Regions from separate parts of the Bariatricus sp. HCP28S3_F11 genome, predicted to be linked through region 3. Evidence: predicted binding sites of a transcription regulator. Region 3 holds the regulator's gene; each other region holds the start of a gene.
The links. The regulator Rex, encoded in region 3, represses fermentation and respiration genes when NADH is low (regulators of the CRP and FNR family bind a similar motif). The targets are predictions, from matches to a motif close to ATTGTTAANTANTTAACAAT.
Positions count from the first base shown of each region.

Region 1 (4,587 bases), on a different contig from region 3:
ACACGTGCCTGGCACAGAGCTTCGTTAAATACATTTGCTTTTCCGTGTTCCGGTGTGAACACTTTTATGATCTGATCCCCTTCTCTATAAACAACCTTATACGGACGGGTTACAACTACATCTTTATTCATTACATTCATGGTAGACATCCTTTCTTTTAAACTGATTTATACGTCTAAAAATATCTGCATTTACCTATTTGTTTTCTGTACCATAGTAAGCTTTCAGATAGATTTCTTTCAGCTCTGACATCAGCGGGTATCTCGGGTTCGCACCTGTACACTGGTCGTTAAATGCCTGCTCTACCATGTCATCCAGAGTATCCAGGAAATATTTCTCATCTACACCGTAATCCTTGATCGTCGGTTTGATCTCGATCGTTCTCATCAGGTCTTCCAGTTTAGCAAGAAGTTTTTCAAATACTTCCTGATCGTTCTTTCCGGTCAGACCTACAAAACGTCCGATTTCAGCATAACGCGCCAGTGTGTGCGGATACTGATACTGAGAGAATGTACCCATCTTTGTCGGTACCTCAGCACTATTATAACGCATTACTTCTGTAAGTACCAGCGCATTTGCAATACCATGCGGCAGGTGATGGAATGCACCTAATTTGTGAGCAAGTGAGTGGTTTACACCAAGGAATGCATTTGCAAATGCCATACCGGCCATGCAGGATGCATTTGCCATATGATCTCTTGCTTCCACATCATTTCCGTCTTTGTATGCGCGCGGCAGGTAATCAAACACGAGCTTGATTGCCTTCAGTGCAAGGCTGTCTGTATAATCGGAAGCCATAATAGAAACATAAGCTTCGATTGCATGTGTCATTACGTCGATACCTGACGCACAGGTAAGTCCTTTCGGAGCACTCATCATATTGTCTGTGTCAACGATTGCCATGTTCGGCATCAGTTCGTAGTCAGCAAGCGGCCATTTGATTCCGGTCTCTTTATCTGTGATGATTGCAAATGGTGTTACTTCTGAACCGGTACCTGAAGAAGTCGGGATCGCAACGAAATATGCTTTTTTACCCATCTTCGGGAAGGTGTAGATTCTCTTGCGGATGTCCATGAAGTCCATTGCCATATCGTCGAAGTCTGCATCCGGATTTTCATAAAGAACCCACATAACTTTTCCGGCATCCATAGCGGAACCACCACCAAGTGCAATAATGCAGTCCGGCTCAAATGCACGCATTGCTGCTGCACCGGCTTTAGCGGATGCAAGGGACGGATCCGGTTCTACATCAGAGAAGCATGTATGAACAATTCCCATCTGGTCTAATTTATCTTCAATCTGTTTTGTATATCCGTTTTTGTAAAGGAAAGAGTCCGTTACGATGAAGCAGCGTTTCTTGCCCATAACGGTTCCGAGTTCATCCAGGGCAACCGGCATACATCCTTTCTTGAAGTAAACTTTTTCAGGTGTTCTCATCCAGAGCATGTTTTCTCTCCTTTCAGCAACGGTCTTGACATTGATTAAGTGTTTTACTCCAACGTTTTCAGAAACAGAGTTTCCTCCCCATGAACCACATCCAAGTGTCAGAGATGGAGCCAGCTTGAAGTTGTAAAGGTCTCCGATACCGCCATGAGAAGAAGGAGTATTCACAAGAATACGGCATGTCTTCATTGCTGCAGCATGTTTTGCCATTTTTTCTTTTTCGTTCGTATTAATGTACAGAGAAGATGTATGTCCATATCCGCCATCTGCAACAAGCTGTTCTGCCTTGGCAAGTGCTTCGTCAAATGTTTTTGCCTTGTACATTGCAAGTACCGGAGACAGTTTTTCATGTGCAAATTCTTCACTGATATCTACAGATTCCACTTCACCGATCAGGATCTTCGTCTCTGCCGGAACAGTCACGCCGGCCATCTCTGCAATCTTGGCAGCCTTCTGACCAACGATTTTCGCATTCAGTGCGCCGTTGATGATGATCGTTTTTCTAACCTTCTCGATCTCGTCGCCTTTCAGGAAGTAGCATCCTCTGTATTCAAACTCATCTCTGACCTGTTTGTAAATGCTCTCCAGTACCGTCACTGACTGCTCAGAAGCACAGATCATACCATTGTCAAATGTTTTGGAATGGATGATGGAGTTCACTGCCAGACGGATATCTGCTGTCTCATCAATAATAACCGGAGTATTTCCTGCTCCGACACCAAGTGCCGGTTTTCCTGAAGAGTAAGCAGCCTTAACCATTCCCGGACCACCTGTAGCAAGAATGATATCAGCATCCCGCATAACCATATTGGTAAGTTCCAGACTCGGAGCGTCGATCCAGCCGATGATTCCTTCCGGTGCACCTGCTTTTACTGCCGCTTCCAGAACAAGCTTTGCAGCAGCAATCGTAGATGCTTTTGCACGCGGATGCGGGCTGATAATGATTGCATTTCTTGTCTTCAATGCGATCAATGTCTTAAAGATTGCTGTTGAAGTCGGGTTTGTGGTCGGAATAACTGCGGCAACAAGGCCGATCGGTTCTGCAATTTTTTTAATTCCGTATATCGGATCTTCTTCGATCACACCGCAGGTCTTTGTATTTTTATAAGCGTTGTAAATATACTCTGATGCATAATGATTCTTGATTACTTTGTCTTCTACGATACCCATTCCGGTCTCTGCAACTGCCATTTTTGCAAGTGGGATACGGGCCTTATCTGCTGCTGTAGCCGCAGCCTTGAAAATCTTGTCTACCTGCTCCTGTGTATAAGTAGCAAAGACTTTCTGTGCTTCCTTCATCGCTTTCATTTTCGCTTCCAGCGCTTCCGGGTTGTCGATTATGGTTGGGATGTTGGTTTCCTGATTTGCCATTTTGAATCCTCCTGTAATGAAATAATGGAATCATAGTAGTTTGCTTATTGTTAATTAATTAACAATCTTTATAATGCTATTATATTGGATTCTATTTCTTTTGTCAACACAAATTGTTAAATAAATAACGATTTCAACATTGTGCATAATCAAACGCCAAAATCGCATAAAACACACAGCATATTTACCATTCTTTTTGTATCTGCATTATTCCCCACAGCCCGTATCCGGCAAGGATCAGCTCCAGAATAAGAAGGATTCTACCCAGACTGTCCGGAACAGAAAAGAGCATAAGTCCATATCCCCACATATTAAAAACAATATGAAGTGCAATCCCCGCCGCCAATGTGTCATATTTTCTTACCACATAACCGATCAATACTCCGATAACCCCGGCACAGATTCCCTGCGCCAGATTCAGATGGTAAATACCGAACAGTATCGCCTGCAAAAGATTCGCGATCCAGAACGCCAATCCTGCCTTTTCAAAATAATGGTGAATCAAACCGCGGAAAATCAGTTCCTCCACAATCGGAGCAAGAAGAACCGTATATATAATAATAGGGAGAGACATCGTTCCCATTCCCGAATTTCCGAGTAGCTGTTCATAATCTTCCAACGCCTTTGGAAGGAGAATTTGTATGGCAATCATCATAAGGCTGCTGATTCCCTGGACCCCGATTCCGACTGCCGCCAGGTAAAGCGGTGCTCTTCGAACTTTCCCTACATCCTGCACCGGGGAAAACCGGTATCCTGTCTCGAACCGATACCAGATTCCGATCAGCATGATCAAGATCAATGTGATCGGCACTGCATTAACTGCAAGTGTCGGAGCTGTTCCCAGAATCTGATATGACATGATATTCATCAGCGACTGAAGCATCAGTACTGCCGGCAATACCAGAAATCCCAATACAAACGCCGTCACCCTCTGCTTCCATGATTTATATTTCCTATTCTTCACACGCCAAGTCTCCTTTCATACTTCCTCGGTATCCCGTCATATAGCGGTTCATATTATCCGTTATTTTATCACCTTTTTTCCACTCGTACAACGCCAATTTCTATACAGTCGTATCCTCTGATTCTTATGGATTCCACCCGCGGGAACATTGACTGTACCTCCCGCAAATGTTATAATGTATCATAATACAAAGCACCACTGAAATGAATTCATCATACAGTCTATTTAAGAATCAGGGGGCTGTCTATGTCCAAAGAAAATTATTTTCAAAAAGCACTATCCAATTTTACATTTGAAGTAGCAAGCGACGGTGCCATCCGCCATCTGGCCGGGCACGGATATACCGTCCCCCAGATATCCAAAAAGCTTAATTTTCCCACACCTTATGAACGGATTCAGCGAATCGTATGGGAATCGATGCTGGACAACCGCATACTTCTTCTGGAAGAGCCCGGAAATGCAGGCATTCACAAAAAAATCTCCTACATTCAGGATAGGGACAGCTACGGAAGAACCAGCTTCCGTCAGGTTATTGTCAGTGAAGCTACGCTGCCGGAGATTCATTGGACTACCTATACTTATGATCCCGATACGCATGGTCCACTTTCCGACTTACTTTCCGCAAAATATGCTACAAATTCTGAAGATGCCTATGCATCCTGCGATTTCGGTCTGCGGCTTTTGAAAGATCCTGCAGGATTCTCAGACTCTCTCAAGGTTCTGGAGGAAAATCAAAGAGAGTATATCCTCGGTCTTCCCTGGGTAAGCTCCGTCGTCTACCACCGGCTCGATTTGCGGATGCGGACGAT
Region 1 covers NZ_JBQHUC010000006.1:125,923-130,509, reverse strand. The annotation lists gene ACTNBR_RS04950 (phosphotransferase) at 1-140, opposite strand, end outside; gene adhE (bifunctional acetaldehyde-CoA/alcohol dehydrogenase) at 196-2,814, opposite strand; gene ACTNBR_RS04940 (lysostaphin resistance A-like protein) at 2,999-3,778, opposite strand; gene ACTNBR_RS04935 (hypothetical protein) at 4,025-4,587, shown strand, end outside.
Region 1: adhE (bifunctional acetaldehyde-CoA/alcohol dehydrogenase) is a predicted target of Rex. The motif match lies at 2,861-2,880, and genes of this name have one in related genera.

Region 2 (4,587 bases), on a different contig from region 3:
GCGATACAAACAACTGCTCCTGAGTCAGATTCCTCTTCTCCCTAAGCACCTGAAGCTTCTCCCCATAAAACTCCCAATCCCAGCCGAGCGCAGCAAAGGCGTCCCCCATCGCCCCTATTCGATGTATAGGAAGTTTGAGTGAGCCGTAGGGAGGGTGTGAAAGGAAGGAGCGGAGGTTAAGCGGCACGACCGGAGAATTGGGAACCGAAGATGTCAGAATCCCGGTGCAGGAGGCACATTTGCCGACTACACCGGGATTCTGTTTACATCTTCGAGTTCACAAGTCGCAGGGAGTAGAGCCTCGGAGCGACTCCTTTCACACCCTCCCTGCGGCGGACTAAAACCCCTACATAACCTTCCGGAACAATCCTTTCAGATCTTCTACAGAAGCATCCTTCGGATTCCCAGGTGCGCATGCATCTGCATGAGCGGACTTGGCCAGGAAGTCAAGATCTTCTTCTTTGATGGCTTCCAGTTTAGCTGGGATTCCAACATCTTCAGAGAGCTGACGTACTGCATCGATCGCAGCTTTTCTGTATTCTGCTTCGGACATTTCGTCTACACCTTTTACGCCCATAGCGCGAGCAATTTCACGATATTTCTCGCCGGTGCATTCCTGGTTGTATTCCATAACGATCGGGAGCATCATTGCGCAGGCAACACCATGCGGAGTGTCATAAACAGCGCCCAGAGTGTGAGCCATAGAATGAGCGATTCCAAGACCAACATTTGAGAATCCCATACCTGCGATGTACTGGCCGAGTGCCATTCCTTCGCGGCCTTCTTTGGTGTTGGCAACAGCGCCGCGGAGCGATTTGGAAATGATCTCGATTGCTTTGAGATGGAACATATCAGTCATTTCCCATGCGCCTTTGGTGGTATAACCTTCGATTGCATGTGTCAGAGCGTCCATACCGGTTGATGCGGTCAGTCCCTTCGGCATAGAAGACATCATATCCGGGTCAACGATTGCGATGATTGGCATATCGTGTGGGTCTACGCAAACGAATTTACGCTTTCTCTCAACATCTGTGATAACGTAGTTGATGGTTACTTCTGCAGCGGTACCTGCTGTTGTAGGAACTGCGATGATCGGTACACATGGTTTTGTGGTAGGAGCAACGCCTTCCAGACTTCTTACATCTTCAAATTCCGGGTTAGCGATGATGATGCCGATTGCTTTTGCAGTATCCATAGAAGAACCGCCGCCGATTGCAACGATGTAGTCTGCCTCGGATGCCTTGAAAGCTGCAACACCATGCTGAACATTCTCGATGGTCGGGTTTGCCTTGATGTCAGAATAGATCTCATAAGCAAGTCCTTCTTTGTCAAGAATATCTGTTACTTTGGAAGTAACGTTGAATTTGATCAGGTCCGGATCTGAGCATACGAATGCTTTTTTGAATCCGTGTGCCTTTGCTTCTGTTGCGATTTCAGCGATAGCACCTGCACCATGATAAGAAGTTTCATTCAACATAATTCTGTTTGCCATTTTTAATTTCTCCTTTACTTTTTATTTCTGATATTATTTTAACAATATTTGGCTCCGAAAGAAAGTTACAGAATGAAGAATCTGTAACTTTTGACAAATAATTATCTTGAAAAATTCTGAAATGAAGCCGAAAGGGCTTCCGGGAAAATTGACATTTCCGAAGAATTGACTTATAGTGATTAGTGGTAAAGGGGGATGAGGATTTGAATAAGAATAAATATGAGATTGATATGTGTAATGGCACCATTATGGATAAATTGGTTTCTTTTTCATTGCCGCTTATGCTTTCCGGGATTCTGCAGCTGATGTTTAATGCGGTAGATGTCATTGTGGTGGGGAGATTCGCGGGAAGTCAGGCACTGGCGGCGGTCGGCTCGACCACAGCGCTGATCAATATGTTCGTGAATCTGTTTATGGGGATTTCACTTGGGACAAATGTACTGGCTGCCAGGTTTTTTGCCGCGGGAAAAGACCGGCAGATGTCGGAAACGGTTCATACTTCGATCGCATTTGCCGCAATCAGCGGAATCGTGATGGTCTTTGTGGGAATATTTTTTTCAAAATTTGCACTTGAGCTGATGGCGACACCGGCAGACGTTATCGAGCAGTCCACACTTTATATGCGTATCTATTTTCTGGGGATGCCTTTTTTTATGTTATATAATTACGGGGCAGCCATTTTGCGGGCGGTCGGCGATACAAAACGTCCTCTGATCTTCTTGATCATATCCGGCGTGATCAATGCGGTTTTGAATATGATTCTGGTTATCGTGTTCCATCTGGCCGTTGCGGGGGTTGCGATTGCGACCGTGTTTTCCCAGATGATTTCCTGTATTTTGGTGTTGCGCTGTCTATATCGGTCAGAAGGAAGCTATCAGTTCCGCTTCTCCAAACTCATGCTGAAGGGCTGCTATTTGAAACAGATATTCCAGGTAGGTGTGCCGGCCGGGATACAGAGTACGGTCATCAATTTCTCCAATGTGCTTCTGCAGTCCTCGGTGAATTCGTTCGGTTCGATCGCAATGGCAGGTTATACGGCGGCAAATAATATTCTGGGATTCCTTTTTGTGTCGGTCAATTCGGTGACGCAGGCATGCATGAGTTTCACAAGCCAGAATTACGGAGTCAGAAAATGGAAGCGAATGGATAAGATTCTGGTGGACTGTATGATTCTGAGTATGATTGTTGCGCTGGTACTTGGAGGAGGATCTTACATATTTGGCAGTCAGATTCTAAGAATTTATACGGAGAATGAAGAAGTGATCCGCTGTGGAATGGAGATCCTTTCGTATACAACACTTACTTATTTTCTGTGCGGATTTATGGATCTGTTTCCGGGAGCCATGCGCGGCATGGGATTTTCCGCAGCGCCGATGTTGCTCTCCATCGTGGGAACTGTAGGAACCCGAATTGTGTGGATATTTGGCATTTTCCCACGTTACAGGTCCCTTTCGGTGCTGTTTATCTCTTATCCTGTATCGTGGATTCTGACGATTGCCATGCAGGTAGTGTGCTTTTTCATCGTCAGGAGAAAGGTGCATGAGAAATAATGAAAAAGTTTTTTATAATCATATTGGTTAGTGCAGTTACGTTTTTATCAGGATGCGGAAATGCCAAGAGTTCGATAGAAAATACAGAAACAGCCGGTGAGGACATCTGTGAAAATGAATTAGAAGGATTGATTATGGAAAATTTGCAGGGCTGCGTAAGTACGGGTGATGCCACCAGCAGTAATCCTTTTGACTATATGGATAATGAATACTATGAAAATATAAAGTCTTTGGGAGAAGATGCAATCCCTGTGCTGCTTGAAGGACATCATAATGGACAGTACAGTGGTCTGATTGATTATCTTGCTATGTATTTAGTCTGGGATATTTCAGGAAATACAGCAGCCGAGGAGCTGGGGCAATGTGAAAATGCAGAGCAAATGTACGATGCGTGGATAGAGTTTTACTCCTCCAATCAGTAGGCAGACTTTCTGGAATTTATTTTTCAGAAAGTCTTTGAAAACAGTATGTTATGATAAAACATCCAGCTCTGTAAACAGTTTCTCAAGTCTGGCGGGCATGGCTTTTACCAGCATGCGTGCCAGTTCTTCGGAGCTTGATTTCATGCCGCTCAGCACCCATTTGACCGTCATGTAAATGGAGCTCTGACAGTACATTTCCAGAAGAAAACGGATCTCGCTGTCCGGAGCATGACCGGTCTTTCTTCGGATCAGATCGGAATAGAATTCTAAAATCAGTTCGAAATCATGTTCTTTCAGAGAATTTTGCGCATCGGACCGGAAAGCAGCAGCGAAAAATACCCGCTCTTCCTGTATGTAATCGAATTTTCGTTTCAGTCCTTCAAATATTGTCTCGCCGCTTCCCATATGTTCAAAGGATTTCAGAAGAAGCTTATCAAAATACCAGTTGATCAGGTCATATTTGTCAAGAAAATTGCGGTAAAAGGTCTGGCGTGTCAGCCCGCAGTTCTCCACGATCTGACGAATAGTAATGTCATCGACAGAGGTGGTCTTCATACATTGTTTGATGGATTCGGCCAGTCGGTATTTCGTAGTTTCTGATTTTGCCATGTTCATGTCTCCTCAGCGTTTATCATTAACTCCATTAATAAAAATATATACTATTTCAGTCCCTTCCGTCAACCGAAGATATGGAATTGACAGAAGAAGAAAAGCAATTTATGATGGAAGGAGATTATGAAAATAATCAAAGAATATCAAAATGTGAAATGACGGATGTCATATAACATGTAAAAGGAAGCAGACAAGAATGAAAGGGAAGAAATTATTGATTCTGGCGCTGGCACTTACCTTGCTTGGCGCCGGCTGCCAAAAGACAGACACAGGAAATGAGCCTGAAAGTGAGAAAACGGAGCAGAGAATTACAGAAGAGAAAATAGAAGAGGAAGAAAGCACAGAGAATCCGCAGGCAGGAGAAGGGGAAGACTCCGGGAAGGACTCTGAACCGGAGCCCGGAGAAGACAGCGGGCAGGCAGATGTGGAATCACCGGAAACCAATCCGAGGAACGGATATCTGATCGCTATTGATGCCGGGCATCAGAGGCAGGGAAACAGCGAACAGGAG
Region 2 covers NZ_JBQHUC010000002.1:116,101-120,687, reverse strand. The annotation lists gene ACTNBR_RS01745 (helix-turn-helix transcriptional regulator) at 1-109, opposite strand, end outside; gene fucO (lactaldehyde reductase) at 347-1,492, opposite strand; gene ACTNBR_RS01735 (MATE family efflux transporter) at 1,723-3,042, shown strand; gene ACTNBR_RS01730 (hypothetical protein) at 3,042-3,464, shown strand; gene ACTNBR_RS01725 (TetR/AcrR family transcriptional regulator C-terminal domain-containing protein) at 3,513-4,073, opposite strand; gene ACTNBR_RS01720 (N-acetylmuramoyl-L-alanine amidase family protein) at 4,273-4,587, shown strand, end outside.
Region 2: fucO (lactaldehyde reductase) is a predicted target of Rex. The motif match lies at 1,519-1,538, and genes of this name have one in related genera.

Region 3 (4,587 bases):
AACGTGGTGAGATGGATGGAAATCAGGAGCTGATGGATTTTGCCGATAAGCTGGAAAAGGCAACGATCGATACAATTGAAAGCGGAAATATGACTAAAGATCTTGCACTGATCACGACGCTTCCAAATCCGACTGTATTGAACAGCGAAGATTTTATCAAAGCGATCGCTGAGAGATTGTAAATAAAAACAGGAAAAACGCGCCGATAAGGCGCGTTTTTAACAGTTATTCAGCCAGCTCTTCCCATTTTTCATAGAGCTCTTCCAGCTCTTCTTCATTTGCAGCCTTTTCCTTTGCCAGTTCCTGACACCGGACGGAATTGGTATAGATTTCTTCCTGCATAAGAAGCGTATCGATCTCCTGGTTTCGTTCTTCCAGCCGGGTAATGCGTTCTTCCGTCTTTTTCAGTTCGTTCTGACGCTTCCGGATTCTTGCTTGTTCTTCTTTCTGTTCCTGCCAGCTCATTTTGGACTGGGACATTGAAGAAGTGCCTTCATTCGTAGATTGCTTGTCTGAAATATTGCCACCGGCGTATGCCGTCGTGAGTTCCTCTTTCTTTTCGAGATAGTAATCGTAGTTTCCAATATAATTTACAAAAGTATGGTTCACCAGGTCAAGAATACGCGTGGCTGTCTGGTTGATGAAATAACGGTCATGGGACACATAAAGTACGGTTCCGGTGTACTCATTCAATGCATTTTCCAAAATTTCTTTCGAAGCGATGTCCAGGTGGTTCGTAGGCTCGTCCAAAATCAGGAAGTTCGCCTCGGAGAGCATCAGCTTTGCAAGAGATACTCGTCCGCGTTCTCCGCCGCTCAAATCACCGATCATCTTAAATACATCATCGCCTGTGAATAAAAATGCAGCTAGAACATTCCGGATCTGTGTATTCGTAAGTGTCGGATAATCATCGGAGATCTCTTCAAAGATCGTTTTTTCCATGTGAAGTACGTGATGTTCCTGATCGTAGTAACCGATATGTACATTGGTTCCCAGTGTAAAGCTTCCCGAATCCGCCGCGATCACATTGTTCAAAATCTTAAGCAGTGTCGTTTTCCCTGTTCCGTTATCGCCTACGATGGCTACATGTTCACCTCGCTTAATCTCGAAGCTGACATCCTGAAAAAGGACCTGGGGAGCAAATGATTTTCCAAGGCCTTCAACGCGAAGCACGTCGTTCCCGCTCACACAGGAAGGCTCCAGGCTTAAATGAATATCGGTATTCAGCTCAACCGGTTTTTCAACAGGTGTGATTTTGTTTAACAGCTTTTCCCGGCTTTCCGCACGTCGGATTGATTTCTCCCGATTGAAGGAACGAAGCTTTTCGATGACTGCCTCCTGATGCTTGATTTCCCGTTGCTGATTCAGATATTCTTTCAGCCTTGCGTCTCTGAGCTGCTGTTTCTTCTGGGCATAATCTGAATAATTTCCCATATATGTCATCAGTGTACCGCTTTCAATCTCCAGCACTTTCGTTACGACACGATTCAAAAAATAACGGTCGTGGGAGACGATGAGCACTGCACCGGAGTAATTCAGCAGGTAGTTCTCAAGCCATGCGATTGAATTCATATCCAAGTGATTGGTAGGCTCATCCAGCAGTAAAATATCCGGTTTCGTCAGCAGAAGTTTGCCGAGGGAAACACGTGTCTTCTGGCCGCCGGAAAGGGCGTCCACCGGTTTCTGAAATTCATCCTCAGTAAACCCAAGGCCTTTAAGAACACCGACCAGTTCGCTTTTATAAGAATAGCCGTCAGCACGTTCAAATGCAGCGGTAAGTCTATGATAAGTGTCAAGTTTCATCTGAAGTGCGTCACCGGTCAGCGTACTGATTTCCAGTTCCAGTGCACGAATCTGACGTTCCATTTCGATAATCTCAGATTTGGCGGTGCGGACTTCTTCGTAAATGGTATTCCCGCTCATCAGGTCCTGGTGCTGGGCAAGATAGCCCATTGTTTTTCCTTTGGTAAGAATTACATCACCGTCATCACTATTCAATTCACCGACGATCATTTTCAAAATTGTGGATTTCCCGGCGCCGTTCAGACCGACCAGCGCCGCTTTCTCACGGTCTTCTATATGAAAGGAGCCTTTATTCACAATAACCTGCTCCCCAAAGGATTTCGTTAAATTGTGGCATGCCAGTATCATTTTCAAACCTCCTTATACTGTAGAAATAGGTACTGTCTACCTCATTATATCGGAAATACAATAAAAAACAACTATTAAGTTTGACTTTTTTATGTCATTTTTATATAATGAAATTTAGAATAAGAATGGAAGGTGGATGTCAGGTGGAAGAAAGAGAAATATCTCAGGCAGTAATCAGAAGACTTCCGAGATACTATCGTTATCTTGGCGAATTGCTGGAACACGGTGTGGAACGAATATCCTCCAACGATTTGAGCAAGAGAATGAAAGTAACTGCATCCCAGATTCGTCAGGACCTTAATAATTTTGGTGGATTTGGACAACAGGGATACGGGTATAATGTAAAATACTTATATACGGAAATAGGGAAAATTCTGGGACTGGACAACCAACATAACATGGTCATTATCGGTGCCGGTAATCTTGGACAGGCACTGGCTAATTATGCAGCATTTGAAAAAAGAGGTTTTGTATTAAAAGGATTATTTGACGTGAATCCACGACTTGTGGGAATTACGATCCGCGGTGTGGAGATCCGGATGATGGATGAACTGAGTGATTTTATTCAGAAGAATGATATTGAAATCGGAGTACTTGCGATTCCGAAGACAAGAGCCATAGATGTTGCGAATGTTCTGGTTGATAATGGTGTGCGGGCGATCTGGAATTTTGCACATACAGATTTGAATCTTCCGGATAATATTATTGTTGAGAACGTGCATTTATCGGAGAGTCTGATGAGACTTTCATACAATATAACACGTTATAATATGGAACATACAGATAATTCATAATTCGACAGAATGTGTTACACACATTTTGCCTGAATCGGCGTAATGAGAGAAGAGTTCCGGCTGCGGGGCTCTTTATTGCGTATTGGAAGGTGAGAATATGAAATATATATTGACGGCTAAACAGATGAAAGCGGCGGACGGAAGAATGATCCATGAGATCGGGATTCCTTCGCTGGTACTGATGGAACGTGCGGCGCTTCAGTGTATGGCTGCAATGAAAGAAGAGCAGATTGATCTGTCCTATGCACTGGTGGTATGCGGCTCCGGCAACAACGGTGGAGACGGATTCGCGGTGGCAAGACTGCTTGCCGAAGAAGGAAAAAGGGTCGATGTGTGTTTTGCCGGAAAATTGGAATCCAGGAGTGAAGAAACGAAGCAGCAGATGCATATTCTGGAAAATCTGGGCGTGTCTGTAGGAAACACTTTACCGGAGAAGGAATATAGTGTTATTATAGATGCCGTATTTGGAATCGGGCTTTGCCGAAATATCGAAGGACATTACCAGAATGTGATTGAACAAATGAACCGGTATCAGGGATACAAAGTTGCGATTGATACTCCGTCCGGAATTTCCGCTGACACCGGGGAAGTACTGGGATGTGCGTTCCGGGCTGATTTGACAGTCACGTTTGCATACGCTAAGGCAGGTCAGGTTTTCTTTCCGGGTTCCGAGTATGCGGGGAAAGTACTGGTAAAGGATATCGGCATTACGGATCCGGGCTTTGAAAACCGGGACGATCTTTATTTTATGCTGGAAAAACAGGATGTGATTTCCAGGATGCCGGAGAGAAAGCCGGATTCCAATAAAGGAAGCTATGGAAGGGTTCTTCTTATTGCCGGAAGTAGGGGAATGTCGGGGGCAGCGTACTTAAGTGCCCATGCGGCGTACATGGTAGGCGCAGGCCTTGTACGGATATACACGGAAGAATCCAACAGACAGATTCTTCAGCAGCTTCTGCCGGAAGCTATTATCACGACTTATGATGAGATGGCCTTAGATTGTTTCCGGGAACTTCCAGATCTGCTTCAATGGGCAGATGTGGTCTGCATCGGATGCGGACTTGGAATTTCAGAGTATTCGCGGAGACTTTTTAAAATGACGCTGGAAATGAACCGGAAGCCGTGTGTGATTGATGCGGACGGTCTCAATCTTCTTGCGGAATTTACCGAAGAAGAGCGAAGAAAATGGGCGCGCCAGAAAGAACAGTATGTGCTGACACCTCATATGAAAGAAATGTCAAGATTGACAGGATATCCTGTTGCAGAACTAAAGAATCATAGGAACGCTCTTCTACGTGAGTTTGTTGAAAAAATGCAGGTCGTTTGTGCCATGAAAGACAGCAGAACACTCGTCGCAGCTTGCGGACATCCGACGTTTCTGAATTCATCCGGAAATGCAGCAATGGCGAAGGCCGGTTCCGGTGACGTGCTGGCAGGAACGATTGCCGGCCTGATGGCTCAGAACCTCCCGACTTTTGACGCGGCTGTGTTGGGAGTATATCTGCACGGCCTTGCCGGAGATACGGCAAGAGAAGAATGTGGATCCTACAGTGTGCTTGCTGAAGATCTCATCCGGGGGCTTGGCAGAACACTAAAAACTTTGGAGGAAAACTTGAAATGAAGACATATAACAGACTGCGTG
Region 3 covers NZ_JBQHUC010000008.1:12,064-16,650, forward strand. The annotation lists gene ACTNBR_RS05600 (NADP-dependent isocitrate dehydrogenase) at 1-182, shown strand, start outside; gene ACTNBR_RS05605 (ABC-F family ATP-binding cassette domain-containing protein) at 226-2,151, opposite strand; gene ACTNBR_RS05610 (redox-sensing transcriptional repressor Rex) at 2,295-2,945, shown strand; gene ACTNBR_RS05615 (NAD(P)H-hydrate dehydratase) at 3,043-4,566, shown strand; gene alr (alanine racemase) at 4,563-4,587, shown strand, end outside.

Region 4 (4,587 bases), on a different contig from region 3:
TGGCCTTCAGGGAAGAGAAAGAATGCGATAAATGGACGGTTCCGTATCTGCCGATCGATCCGAAAGATGTGGGACGTACCTATGACAAGGATGTTATCCGTATCAACAGCCAGTCCGGTAAGGGCGGCGTCAACTACATATTAAAGCAGAACTTCGGTATCAATCTGCCGAAGGAGATGAAGGAAGAAGTGGGATATCTCGTAAAAGATGTATCCGACAAGGCTCACAAAGAGCTGACTCCGGAATGGGTTTACCATATTTTCGAGGACAATTATGTCAATTACAAAGGTGTCTTTACGATTGATGAGTGTCATTTCAAACAGGAAGACGGAATCCTTGCGACAGCAACCATTTCGCATGCGAACAGCAAACGGATCGTGACAGCATCCGGTAATGGACGTCTCGATGCGGTAAGCAATGCGATCAAGCAGTATTTCAACATCAGCTACGAGCTGTCCTTCTATGAAGAACATTCTCTGACAAAGGGATCTTCTTCCAAGGCATGTGCATATGTCGGTATTATCTGCAACGGACATACATACTGGGGAGTCGGCATTGATGCAGACATTATCCACGCATCCATCGATGCACTGGCAGTTGCGGTTAATAAAATTGAAGAGATCAAAACAGCAGATGAGTGTAAGGACGAACGTATGCTTGAGATCATGAATTATATTCAGGCAAACTATCTGGATGTTTCTCTGGATGACCTCTCTGAGAAATTCTTCCTTTCCAAGCCGTACCTGTCCAAATACATCAAAGAAAAATCAGGTATGACGTTCGGGGACATCGTAAAGAAAGTCCGTATGAAAAAAGCCAGAGCCATGCTTAAGAGCAGCAGTATGACCGTGGAAAATATCGCGCTTTCTGTTGGATATCAGAACGTGGAGCATTTTAACCGGCTGTTCAAAAAAGCGTATAATATGACACCGGTACAGTTCCGGAATCAGAAATAGGTGACAAGGGGGCGAGTGACTAGGGGTGACGGGTGACCGGTGACCCTAGTCACTCGTCCCCTTGTTGTCTTTGGTCTTTTTTTAATACAATGTGAAATTATTAACGAGTTATTCGCGAAAAATGTTGCAGTTTCCAGAAAATACAAGTATAATAAACTCGGCAGAAAATTTGGTTTATATTAAAATTATAAAATGGAGGGCTAGATTTATGAGTAACACAACAACATCAAATCCGGCAGGCATGAGAATTGCTGCATTGCTTGATTCGGGAAGTTTTGTTGAAATCGGCGGAGCAGTAACAGCAAGAACGACAGATTTCAACATGCAGGAGAAAGAGACTCCGGCAGATGGTGTCATTACCGGTTATGGAGTCATTGACGGTAATCTTGTCTATGTGTACAGCCAGGACGCGACTGTTTTAAAGGGCGCGATTGGTGAGATGCATGCAAGAAAGATCGCACATATCTATGACATGGCAATGAAGATGGGTGCACCGGTCATTGGACTTATTGACTGTGCAGGTATGCGTCTTCAGGAAGCAACAGACGCACTGAATGCATTTGGAAGTCTCTACTACAAACAGGCAATGGCTTCTGGCGTTATTCCACAGATTACTGCTATTTTCGGAAATTGCGGCGGTGGACTCGCAACAGCTGCAGCACTGACTGATTTCACATTTATGGAGACAAAGGGCAGATTATTTGTGAACTCTCCGAATGCAATCGTCGGAAATGAAATTAAGAAATGTGACACATCCTGCGCTAAGTTCCAGAGCGAGGAATCCGGAATGGTGGATGCAGTCGGAACAGAAGAAGAGATCCTGGAAAATATCCGTGAACTCGTATGTATGCTTCCGGCAAATAATGAGGATAACGATTCTTATGATGAATGTACCGATGATCTGAACCGGATCTGTGAAGATATTGAAAATGCAGCCGAGGACCCATCCATTGTTCTGTCAATGCTTTCAGATAGCGGCGTTTTCTTCGAAACAAAGAAAGAATACGCAAAAGATATGGTGACCGGTTTTATCCGTCTTAACGGAATGACCGTAGGAGCAGTGGCAAACCGCTCAAAAGTATTTGATGAAGAAGGAAAGGCAGCAGAAGAATTCGACGGTTCTCTTTCAGCAAGAGGATGCAAGAAAGCAGCCGGATTTGTGAAATTCTGTGATGCATTTGGAATTCCGGTCCTGACACTTACCAATGTAACAGGATTCAAGGCAGCTGTATGTTCGGAGAAGAATCTTGCGAAAGCAATGGCATCACTTACCTATGCATTCGCCGATGCAACCGTACCGAAAGTTACTGTTGTAACCGGAAAAGCATACGGAAGCGCATATGTGACCATGAACAGCAAATCCATCGGAGCAGACATGGTTTATGCATGGCCGAACGCTGAGATCGGTATGATGGAAGCTGATATGGCAGCAAAGATCATGTACGCAGATGCAGATGCCGATACATTAAAAGAAAAAGCAGCGGAGTATCAGGAACTTCAGTCAAGCCCGCTTTCTGCTGCAAGAAGAGGCTATGTAGATACGATCATTGAACCGGCCGACACAAGAAAATATGTGATCGGCGCATTTGAGATGTTATTTACAAAGAGGGAAGAACGTCCTTCCAAGAAACACGGAACAGTTTAGTGAGGTGAAGCAAAGTGAAGAAAAAAATCAGTTTATTAATCTGCATTCTGGCACTTGCGTTTGCCTTTACCGGCTGCGGTAATGCGAAAGGAATCCAGTATGATCCGGAGACCATCGAGCAGAGCTGTGAACAGGTATTGAATATCGTTGCAAGCGGCGGTATCTCAGGTGAGCAGGTCAGCAGCATGTCAGACTGGAATCAGGGCTATCTGATGGCACAGTTTGAGTCCCAGACCGGCGTCCAGATGGAGGCAGAAGATTTTATTACTGCATTAGAAGGATGGAGTGCGTCAGCGGATGAATGCGGACAGTACATCAGTCACGGAGACTATGAATTCAAGACCAGCAGTACGACTCTGACGGTAACTGCACCGGCAGAATTCTCAGACAGAGAAGCTGATCTGGAGTTTACATTTGATGAGAATCTGAAGCTGGAGTCATTTACGGTAAATGCTTCCTTCAGCACGGGCGAGATTCTTAAGAAAGCCGGTTTGAATACATTATTAGGTATGGGAACTGTATTTTGTGTTTTGATATTCATGAGTTTTATTATTTCTCTGTTTAAATACGTTCCTGCATTAGTAGACAGAAAATCCAAAAAACAGGCGGAGCCTGCAAAAGCTGCTCCGGCTCCGGCACAGGCAGAAGAAGCCGCAGCAGAAGAGGAGATCGATGACACAGAGCTTGTCGCGGTTATCGCTGCAGCGATTGCTGCTTACGAAGGAACTTCTACGGACGGTTTCGTAGTACGTTCTATTAAGAGAAGAAAATCCAACAAATGGAATGCATAAATATAGTTGATATTCAGGAGGAAATAATCATGAAAAATTATACAATTACAGTGAACGGAAACGTATATGATGTGACAGTAGAAGAAAACGGAGCAGGAGCTTCACCGGCACCGGCAGCAAGACCGGCAGCGGCACCTAAGGCAGCACCAAAGGCAGCACCGGCAGCAAAAACGTCAGCAGGCGCAGGCAGCATCAAAGTGGCAGCAGGTGCAGCCGGAAAAGTATTCAAGATCGAAGCAAGCGTCGGACAGAAACTTGCAAAAGGTGATACCGTTGTGATCGTAGAAGCAATGAAGATGGAAATTCCTGTTGTGGCTCCGGAAGACGGAACCGTTGCTAGTATTGATGTAGCAGTAGGCGATATGGTAGAAGCAGGCCAGACATTAGCTACATTAAACTAAGGAGCAGCATCCTTTTGACAAACAGGAGGTTATAACATGGAATACATTACAAATACACTGGGAAATCTCCTGCATCAGACCGCATTTTTCAATCTGACTGTTGGAAACTACGTGATGATTGCAGTTGCATGTTTTTTCCTTTACCTTGCGATTAAGCATGGCTTCGAACCGCTGCTTCTCGTACCGATCGCATTTGGTATGCTTCTGGTAAATATTTACCCGGACATCATGCTTCATGCAGAGGACGCAGCAAACGGAACCGGCGGACTCTTATATTATTTCTTCAAACTGGATGAATGGGCGATCCTCCCGTCTCTGATCTTCATGGGCGTAGGAGCGATGACCGACTTCGGACCGCTGATCGCAAATCCGAAGAGTTTCCTTCTCGGAGCAGCAGCCCAGTTTGGTATCTTCGCAGCTTATCTGGGAGCCATGGCAATGGGATTCTCAGACAAAGCAGCAGCAGCTATTTCCATTATCGGTGGAGCAGACGGACCGACTTCCATCTTCCTTGCCGGTAAATTACAGCAGACGGCCATCATGGGACCGATCGCCGTGGCAGCGTATTCCTACATGTCACTGGTGCCGATTATCCAGCCGCCAATCATGAAACTCCTTACAACCGAAAAAGAACGTAAGATTAAAATGGGACAGCTTCGTCCGGTTACCAAACTGGAAAAGATCCTCTTTCCGATCGTCGTTACCATCGTTGTGTGTCTGATTCTTCCTACAACAGCACCACTGGTTGGTATGCTGATGCTCGGTAACTTATTCAAAGAATCCGGTGTAGTAAG
Region 4 covers NZ_JBQHUC010000013.1:59,996-64,582, forward strand. The annotation lists gene ACTNBR_RS08145 (2-isopropylmalate synthase) at 1-956, shown strand, start outside; gene ACTNBR_RS08150 (acyl-CoA carboxylase subunit beta) at 1,165-2,601, shown strand; gene ACTNBR_RS08155 (OadG family transporter subunit) at 2,616-3,392, shown strand; gene ACTNBR_RS08160 (biotin/lipoyl-containing protein) at 3,422-3,793, shown strand; gene ACTNBR_RS08165 (sodium ion-translocating decarboxylase subunit beta) at 3,830-4,587, shown strand, end outside.
Region 4: ACTNBR_RS08150 (acyl-CoA carboxylase subunit beta) is a predicted target of Rex. The motif match lies at 1,045-1,064, and genes of this name have one in related genera.